2 linked regions of the Fibrella aestuarina BUZ 2 genome follow. The protein of the gene in region 1 interacts with the protein of each later gene in a pairwise test. Links are inferred from orthologs where the notes say so. Each region holds a gene or a part of one and is shown in the gene's direction. Other genes may lie near its edges.

Region 1 (4,752 bases):
CGGTTTCGCGCTGCATGCCCGATATTTGCCCCATGAAGTTACAGAATGACTTAGTGTTACGGGCGGCACGCGGCGAAACCGTCGAGCGGACGCCCGTGTGGCTGATGCGGCAGGCAGGCCGTATCCTGGCCGAATACCGGGCCGTACGCGAAAAAGCGGGTAGTTTTATCAAATTGGCGACCACCCCCGAACTGGCTGCTGAGGTAACGGTGCAACCTGTCGATTTGCTGGGCGTGGATGCCGCGATCATTTTCTCGGACATTCTGGTGGTACCCGAAGCGATGGGTCTGCCCTACGAAATGATCGAGCAGCGGGGTCCCGTTTTTCCGCGTACCATCCGGACGATGGCCGACCTCGATAGCCTGCACATCGCCGACCCGGAAGAACACCTTGGGTACGTGCTGGAAGCGCTGCGGATTACCAAACAGTTACTGGCGGGTCGCGTGCCGCTGCTGGGCTTTGCCGGGGCACCGTTTACCATCTTCTGCTACATGACCGAGGGCCGGGGCTCGAAGACGTTTTCAGTTGCCAAAAAGCTGCTCTACACCGACCCGACTTTTGCGCACGCCTTGCTACAACGGATCACCGACAGCACCATCGCCTACCTGAAAGCGCAGGTAGGGGCGGGGGCTGACCTCGTTCAATTATTCGATTCGTGGGCGGGCATCCTGTCGCCGGAGCAATACAATACCTTTTCACTGCCTTACATCCGGCAGATTTGCGACGCGTTGAAAGCCGATCCGACCGTGGGGCACACGCCCATTACGGTGTTTGCCAAAGGCGCGTTCTTTGCCCGGCAGGCCATTGGGCAACTCAACTGCGACGTGGTGGGCCTCGACTGGAACATGGACGCTGCCGAATCGCGGCTGTTGGTGCCTAACAAAACCCTGCAAGGCAACCTCGACCCCTGCGTACTCTATGCTGAACCCGCGCAGATTCGGGCCGAAGTGGCGCAGATGCTGGCGGCGTTTGGCCCTCAACGCCACATTGCCAACCTCGGCCACGGCGTTTACCCCGACACCAACCCCGACCACGTACGGGTGTTTATCGATGCTGTAAAAAACGCCTGATCGCCGCCAGTATTCGGCTTTTCTGCGCCTCGGTAGCCCCGTCCCACATATCGTTATGTAGGATTGGCTGCTGCTCGATCATGATGCCGTAGGTACGTTGCTCATCGGGAGTGGGCAACACTCCCTCGTCGGCTGGCTGATCGCTGGAACGGATGGAGAGGATACGGGGCTGTCGGGCGCGGCGAAACGGCATGCGGCGGTTGTCGAGCGTGACGACCGCCGCCACCTCGGCTGGGTACGTGTCGGCGTAGAGCATCGACTGATCGCCCCCATTGGAATGCCCCACCAACAGCAAACGGCTCCTGTCGAGCATAGGTAGTCGGCGATTCAATCTTGCCAGTGCGAACCGGATGTTCTGTACCCCGCGCTCCCAGTTTGGTAGGCGCACCACACGCGGGTTGCCGGTTGTGGGAATAGGATCATCGCTGGGTACTTCGTGCTGCACCCCCGCCACTACGTACCCCTGCGCGACCAGATCGCGGGCAATAAAGCTGTAGTCGGTTGAATGGCCGCCATACCCGTGACTGATTACGGCAATTTTGGGCCGTTTAGGCAGCGTTGCCGGGCGATAAAGCACTACCGGAACAGCCCGCTGCCGCGTTGTATCAAACAACGCCAGCGTATCGACGGCCATTGATTGAGCCGACACGGGGACGGATAAAACGAAAGCGGCCAATGAAAAGCACAGCGTAGCGCAGCCGTTCAGGAAGGGAAACATGATGACGAATTTGTGAGCCGCTAAGGTAAGCTATCGGGGCAGGTGGTTTGCCTGGGCGCTCATTATCCATGCGCTGTCGAGAAGCAACGATGATAAATGGCAGACCTTGTACTTTCTGTTTAGTGATACTTGTCAGAAGAAGCTGGCTTCGGGTCGCAACAGAAACCTAACATCCTCTTTCCCCGCCTTTTCCGTTTATTTGCACCGACGAACTAGGCGACAGCCATCGATTCAGTTGTTGAGTCATTTATAATCCAAATTTTTGTTTGCAAAGCACAATGAGTACCATTCAAAGCATCCATGCCCGCCAGATCCTCGATTCGCGCGGCAACCCGACAGTGGAAGTAGATGTTCGCACCGAAACCGGTGCACTGGGCCGCGCTGCCGTTCCGTCGGGCGCCTCGACCGGCACACACGAAGCCGTTGAACTCCGCGATGACGACGCCAAGGTCTATGTGGGCAAGGGCGTACTGAAAGCCGTTGAAAACGTCAACGAGCTGATCTATCCCGAACTGGTGGGCATTTCGGTCTTTGAACAGGGCATGATCGACAAAATCATGCTGGAACTCGACGGCACGCCCAATAAAGGCAAGCTGGGTGCCAACGCCATTTTGGGCGTATCGCTGGCTGCCGCTAAAGCCGCTGCGATCGACGCGGGCCTGCCACTCTACCGCTACATCGGTGGAGTGAACGCCAACACCCTGCCCGTGCCGATGATGAACATCCTGAACGGGGGGTCACACGCCGACAATTCCATCGACTTCCAGGAGTTCATGGTGATGCCGGCCAACGCGCCGACCTTCGCCGAAGCGCTGCGGATGGGCACCGAGATCTTCCACACGCTGAAAAAAGTGCTGAAAGGCAAAGGCATGAGCACCAACGTAGGTGACGAAGGTGGGTTTGCCCCCAACATCAAATCGAATGAAGAGGCCATCCAGATCGTAATCGAGGCGATCGAGAAAGCAGGCTACCGCCCCGGCGAAGACGTCTGGATCGCGATGGACGCCGCTGCGTCGGAGTTCTACAACGCCGAAACCGGTGAATACCACTTCAAGAAATCGACCGGCGACAAACTGACGTCGGATCAGATGGCCGATTACTGGGCCGACTGGGTGAACAAATACCCCATCCTGTCGATCGAAGACGGCATGGCCGAAGACGACTGGAGCGGCTGGAAACGCCAAACCGAACTGGTTGGCAAGAAGATTCAACTCGTGGGCGACGACCTGTTCGTAACCAACGTAACGCGCCTACAGGAGGGTATCGAGAAAGGTATTGCCAACGCCGTACTGGTGAAGGTAAACCAGATTGGCTCCCTGACCGAAACCATCGACACGGTGAACCTGGCCAAGCGCAACAGCTACAAAAACATCATGTCGCACCGCTCGGGCGAAACCGAAGATTCGACCATCGCCGACCTCGCCGTGGCCCTCAACACCGGCCAGATCAAAACGGGTTCGGCCTCACGTTCAGACCGGATGGCGAAGTACAACCAACTGCTCCGCATCGAAGAAGAACTCGGCGAAATGGCCTATTTCCCGGGGCTCAAATTTTAATAAACAATGAATGATGTACAATGCACAATGACTGCGTTGGCTTGGCTTCAACCTCATCGTACATTGTGCATTGTACATCGTCCATTCCCTACTCCATGAACCTCCCTCGTCGCCACCGCTTTTATTGGTTCACGGGCCTCGGCTTTGTGGCCTGGATGCTGTTTTTTGATGCCAACGACCTGCGCTCGCAGTTGCGTAACTGGTGGAAACTGCGCGAGCTGGAAGGCGAAAAGACCTTTTATCAGGAACAGATCGAAGCCGTGAAAGCCGAGCGGCATGAAGTGCTGGGCAGTCAGCGGTTGCGCATCAAGTATGCCCGCGAGAAATACCTGATGAAGAAGCGCACCGAAGACGTCTACGTGCTGGTCGACGAGGCGGGGAAACCCATTGAGAAATGAATAATGTACACTGAATGATGCACAATGCACAATGGCCGTGTTGGTCTATTGAGTCGTGTCGCTCCATTGTACATTGTGCATTATTCAGTGTACATTCAGTATGATCTCCATTCTCTTCGTCTGTTTGGGCAATATTTGTCGGTCGCCGGTGGCGGAAGGCGTCTTCCGGCAGCAGGTCGATGAGGCGGGTTTGACCGGTGTCATTGAGTGCGATTCAGCAGGTACGTCGTCGTACCATATCGGGCAGCTGCCCGACATACGTACCCGGCAAAACGCCCTGACCCACGACCTGACGCTCACGCACCGCGCCCGCCGCATGATCGGCGAAGACCTCGCCCGCTTCACCTACATCATCACGATGGACGAGGCCAATTACGAGGCCGTCATGAAACTGACGCAGCGCAGCATTGGCCTCACCCACGACGATACCATCTTTTTGCTGCGGGAGTTCGACCCCGCCGTCAGTGACCAACCCAACGTACCTGATCCGTATTACGAAGGCCCCGAGGTCTTCGAGGAAGTTTACCAAATCACGCATCGCTGCTGCGGCGAACTGCTAACGTACCTGCGGAAGCGACACAACTTGTAGAAAGATAATGGATAATGCACGATGGACAATGTACAATGGGCTTGATCGTCTGATCATTATACATTGTCCATCGTACACTATCCATTACCGCCACTCTTTATGAATAAAAAAGTCATCCTCGTCATTATGGACGGGTGGGGCATGACCACCCAGAACGACCGGTCGGCGCTGGCGGCGGCAAAGACGCCGTTTGTTACCGAGGCCTGGAGTCGCTATACGCACAGCACGCTGGAGGCATCGGGCCTGAAAGTAGGGCTGCCGGTGGGGCAGATGGGCAACTCGGAAGTGGGGCACATGAACCTCGGTGCAGGGCGCATCGTCTACCAGGACCTGGTGAAAATCAACCTTGCCGTTGAAGAGCGCACGCTCGCTCACGAACCCGTGCTGGCCGAAGCCTTTGCCAGGGCTAAAGCGACGGGCA
Region 2 (4,611 bases), 2.5 Mb from region 1 along the record:
GGCGGGGCTCTCAACCAGCCCTTTGTCGATCAACAGCTCAATTTTACCCTCGCCCAGGCTCTCGATGTTCATGGCCCGGCGCTGGATGAAATGCTCGAACCGCGCCTGCCGCTGCGGCGGGCAGTGTTTGTCGTTGGTGCAATAAAAGTGGGCCTCCCCTTCTTTCCGCACCAACGGCGTGCCGCAGGCGGGGCATTCGGTTGGGTACGTGATGGGCTGCACGGCGTCGGTACGTTGGCTGAGGTCGACGCCCGTTACTTTCGGAATGATCTCCCCGCCCTTTTCCACGAAGACCGTATCGCCCAGCATGACGCCCAACCGGGCAATCTCGTTGGCGTTGTGCAACGACGCCCGCTTGACTACCGTACCCGCCAGCAACACCGGCGACAGGTGCGCCACGGGCGTCACGGCCCCGGTGCGGCCCACCTGATAGCTTACGCTGTTGAGCGTGGTGCTGGCTCCGGCAGCCTTAAATTTATAAGCAATGGCCCAGCGTGGGCTTTTGGCGGTAAAGCCCAGCTCACGCTGCTGATCGTAGCGGTTTACCTTGATCACGATGCCATCGGTATTCAGGGGCAGCGTAAACCGCTGGGTATCCCACTTCTGAATGTAGGCCATCACGGCGTTGATGTCGGCGCATTTTTCCCAGGTTGGCGACACGTTGAAGCCCCACTCGGCCATGCGCACGAGGCTTTCTTCGTGGGTCTTGAACACCGCTTCGTCCGACAGAAACGAATAGAGGTAACAATCCAGCCGCCGTTTGGCTACGCTGCCCGAATCCTGCTGCTTGAACGTACCGGAGGCGGCGTTGCGCGGGTTGGCCAGCAGCGGCTCGCCAATGTCTTCCCGCTCCCGGTTGATGCGCTCAAATTCGGCCAGGGGCAGAAAGCCTTCGCCCCGCACTTCGAACAGGGACGGGATGGCAGGGGTTGGTTCCGCCGCGGGGGTGGCGGGGGGCGTCGACTCATCCGCAACACCGGCGGCGAAGCGCCCCGTCACCTTCAGGGGTAATGTGCGGATCGTGCGGATGTTGTTGGTAATGTCGTCGCCGCGAACGCCGTCGCCGCGGGTCGCGCCCTGCACTAGCACGCCATTTTCGTAGGTCATGCTGAGGGCCACCCCATCGAATTTCTGTTCGCAGATGTATTCGTAGGCCTCGCCGTTCAGGCCTTTCCGCACCCGGTTGTCGAATTCGATCAGGTCGGCTTCGGAATAGGTATTGCCCAGCGACAGCATCGGAAACCGGTGGTAAACCGTCGGGAATTCTTTGCTGATGGTACCGCCCACCCGCAGCGTAGGCGAGTCGGGTTGGCGCAGTTCGGGGTATTGGGCTTCGAGTTGCTGAAGTTCTTCGAGCAGCTTATCGAAGGTGAAATCATCAACGACCGAGCGGCTATGCTGGTAATATTGGTCGTTATAGTAATTGAGCCGATCGGTGAGTTCCTGGATACGCGTTTGTGCAGACATAAAAAGCAGAAGGCAAAGGACTTGGGGTCAGGCGATAAGCGCGCCGGACGGATTGGCGGGGTAGCCCCAGGCCCATTTACCCCGGCCCTAAGCCCAGCACGAAGATGGTAGGGTTTCGGCATTCGGGCAAAAAAACTTAGTTTTACTGGCTGGCTATGGGTTTTGTAAGCCCCAACTGGCCTGACACCCATTTGTATGAATTTTCCCATTGTGGCGCCGTCAATTCTGGCTGCCGACTTTGCCAATCTGCAACGCGACGTTGAGTTGATCAACCGCAGTGAGGCCGACTGGTTTCATATCGACGTGATGGACGGCGTCTTCGTGCCCAACATCTCGTTCGGCTTTCCGGTGATGGAGGCCGTTCGGCGGCACGCGACCAAACCCCTGGATGTTCACCTGATGATCGTGCAGCCCGAACGGTACATCGACGCCTTTGCCAAGGCCGGTGCCGCCGCCATTACAGTACACTATGAGGCCTGTACGCACCTCCACCGCACGCTCACCCAGATTCGGGAAGCCGGGTGCCGGGCTGGGGTGGCGCTCAACATGCAAACCCCGGTGGAGGCCCTCGCCGACCTGACCGACGCGTTCGATCAGGTGCTGATCATGACGATTAACCCCGGTTTTGGCGGGCAAAAACTGTTGCCGCTGTCGATTCCGAAAGTGCAGAAAATGCAGCGTCTGCTGGCAATGGCCCGCAGCAATGCGTTGATTGGGGTCGATGGGGGCATTGATGCCCGGACCATGGGGCCCGTACTGGACGCTGGTGCCCACTATTTTGTGGCAGGTACGTCGGTGTTTGGGGCCAAAGACCCCCTCGATGCCGTGCGCACACTGAAGCACCTCGCCCCCACCAAACCCCTTGCCTAACCGGCCACCCCCATTCGAACCGTAACGTATGAAGCAGTTGACGATAATGCTGGCATGTCTGCTAACCGGCCTCGGGTTTAGCTGTCGGCAGCCAGACCGCACCGAGACAGCAACCACTACCCCCGCGGCCACCCAGGCGGATAGCCTGACGGTCAGTGCCCCCACCCCCACGACCCATACCGCACCCGAATGGGCCAAAAACGCGACGATCTACGAGGTCAACGTGCGGCAGTTTTCCGAAAAAGGCGACCTGGCGGGTGTGGAAGTGCAACTGCCCCGCCTTAAGGAATTGGGCGTCGACATTGTCTGGCTCATGCCCATTTACCCAATCGGCAAGGAGAAACGAAAAGGCTCGCTCGGCAGCCCTTATTCCGTGGCGAGTTATACCGACGTCAACCCGGCTTACGGCACCCTCGACGACCTGAAACGGCTGGTGAAGCGGGCGCACGACCTCGGCCTGCGCGTTATCCTCGACTACGTACCCAACCACACGGCCTGGGACCACCCCTGGGTGAAGGCCCATCCCGACTGGTACACCCAGGTGAAGGGCAAAATGAGCTCGCCATTGGATGAAAACGGCAAACCCACCGGCTGGGACGACGTGGTCGATCTCAATTACGACAACCCCGCCATGCGCAAAGCCATGACCGACGCGATGACCTTCTGGGTTCGGGAAACCGACATCGACGGCTACCGCATGGATGTGGCCGGCCTGGTGCCCGCCACGTTCTGGCAGGAACTACGCCCCACACTCGACAAGATCAAGCCCGTTTTTATGCTGGCCGAAGCGGAGGCCGACACCAACTTGTTTCGGAACGGCTTCAACATGAACTATGCCTGGGCCATGCACGCCCTGCTGAAAGACATTGCCAAAGGCAAACGGCAGGCCCTGGCCATCGACTCGTTGCTGGCACAGCGCCGAAGCGTCTATCCGGCCTGGGCGTATCAGATGCAGTTCACCCAGAACCACGACGAAAACACCTGGAACGGCACCCTGTCTGAGTCGTTCGGAGCCGGGGCCAAAGCCTTTGTGGTCCTGACCAGCACATTCAACGGCATGCCTCTCGTGTATAACGGCGCGGAATCGGGCCTGAACAAGCGCCTGCAATTTTTCGAGAAAGATCCGATCATCTGGGGGAATTACCCCGAGGCCACGTTCTACAAATCACTGCTGACGCTCAAACACCGCAACCGCGCCCTCTGGAACGGCGAGGCCGGAGGCGACCTGATCAAGATTCCGACGGGGCGCGACGAGCAGGTGTATGCCTTCTTCCGGCAACGTGACATGGACCGGGTGGTGGTCCTGATTAACCTGAGCAGCCAGCCCCAGACCATCCGGCTCGGCGGCGAAGGCTACGATGGCCGGTATATCGAAATATTCAACCAACAGCCTTTTGAGTTGAAACCAAATATGAACTTGACCCTGAAACCCTGGGAGTACCGGGTTCTGACGAATTAACGCAGGTAGTCATTTATGGTCGTGAAGTGGTCCTATATCGTCTCGTTTCTGGTGCTGAGCGTAGCCACGGGTTACGCCCAAACCGTGCAGTGGGCGACACAGGTAACGGGATACTCAACCGAGCGGGTCAGCCGGTTCGGCGATCAGCAGTTTCGGGCCTCGCAGGCGCTGGGCAAACCCAACGTGCTGCCGCAGGTCGTCGAAAGCCCCTGCGCCTGGTCGCCCCTGGGCCCCGAAAGCCCCCAGGACGAGTGGATTAAGGTGTCAGTCGATCAAGTTAAACCCATTCGGCAGGTGCTCGTGGCCGAGTCGGCCAACCCGGGCGCGATCACGCAGGTGATCGTCTATGACGAGCAGGGTAAAGAGCGGGTCATCTTTTCGGAAGAAGAGGCCAACGCCCGGCTGGCCAACACGCCGGTCAACCCGCTGCTTCGCATTCAGGTCCCCGAAGGCGTGCTCACGGGCCGGGCGATTAAGGTGGTCATGAAACCCAGCCGGGTGAAAGGCATCAACCAGATCGATGCCATTGGCGTCAGCGACAGTCCGCAGCCCGTCACGGTGGGCATCCGGCTGGGCACCAATGCTCCCAAAGTACAGGAACGCGAAAACCTGGGGCCGGGTATCAACTCCCCCTCCGACGAGGTAGCTCCGGTGATTTCGCCCGACGGCAAAACGATCTATTTCACCCGTACCAACCACAAGGGCAACGTGGGCCGGCCCGATAAGCAGGATGTCTGGTTTTCGACCCTCAACCCCGACCGCACCTGGAGCGAGGCGCAGAACATCGGCAAGCCCATCAATACCGACAACAATAA

What was found. The genes of interacting proteins can lie anywhere in the genome.
Region 2: the proteins of eno (region 1) and rpe interact in binary tests that used the Escherichia coli proteins (3 or more experiments, as listed by UniProt). The link is inferred for Fibrella aestuarina BUZ 2 from one-to-one orthologs.

The regions. Positions count from the first base shown.
Region 1 is NC_020054.1:1,501,704-1,506,455, forward strand. What follows is about bases 1,262-4,205. They hold eno (phosphopyruvate hydratase), read left to right. Parts: upstream 1,262-2,066; coding sequence 2,067-3,344; downstream 3,345-4,205. Other genes in these bases: FAES_RS06060 (serine aminopeptidase domain-containing protein), read right to left, coding at 1,262-1,788; FAES_RS06070 (hypothetical protein), read left to right, coding at 3,440-3,742; FAES_RS06075 (low molecular weight protein-tyrosine-phosphatase), read left to right, coding at 3,843-4,205. Also shown: hemE (uroporphyrinogen decarboxylase), read left to right, coding at 33-1,070; more of FAES_RS06060, read right to left, coding at 1,045-1,261; more of FAES_RS06075, read left to right, coding at 4,206-4,331; gpmI (2,3-bisphosphoglycerate-independent phosphoglycerate mutase), read left to right, coding at 4,431-4,752. UniProt on the Escherichia coli protein: Catalyzes the reversible conversion of 2-phosphoglycerate (2-PG) into phosphoenolpyruvate (PEP). It is essential for the degradation of carbohydrates via glycolysis.
Region 2 is NC_020054.1:3,953,562-3,958,172, forward strand. What follows is about bases 697-3,499. They hold rpe (ribulose-phosphate 3-epimerase), read left to right. Parts: upstream 697-1,662; coding sequence 1,663-2,337; downstream 2,338-3,499. Other genes in these bases: ligA (NAD-dependent DNA ligase LigA), read right to left, coding at 697-1,467; FAES_RS16030 (alpha-amylase family glycosyl hydrolase), read left to right, coding at 2,366-3,499. In the rest of the region: more of ligA, read right to left, coding at 1-696; more of FAES_RS16030, read left to right, coding at 3,500-3,796; FAES_RS16035 (OmpA family protein), read left to right, coding at 3,812-4,611. UniProt on the Escherichia coli protein: Catalyzes the reversible epimerization of D-ribulose 5-phosphate to D-xylulose 5-phosphate.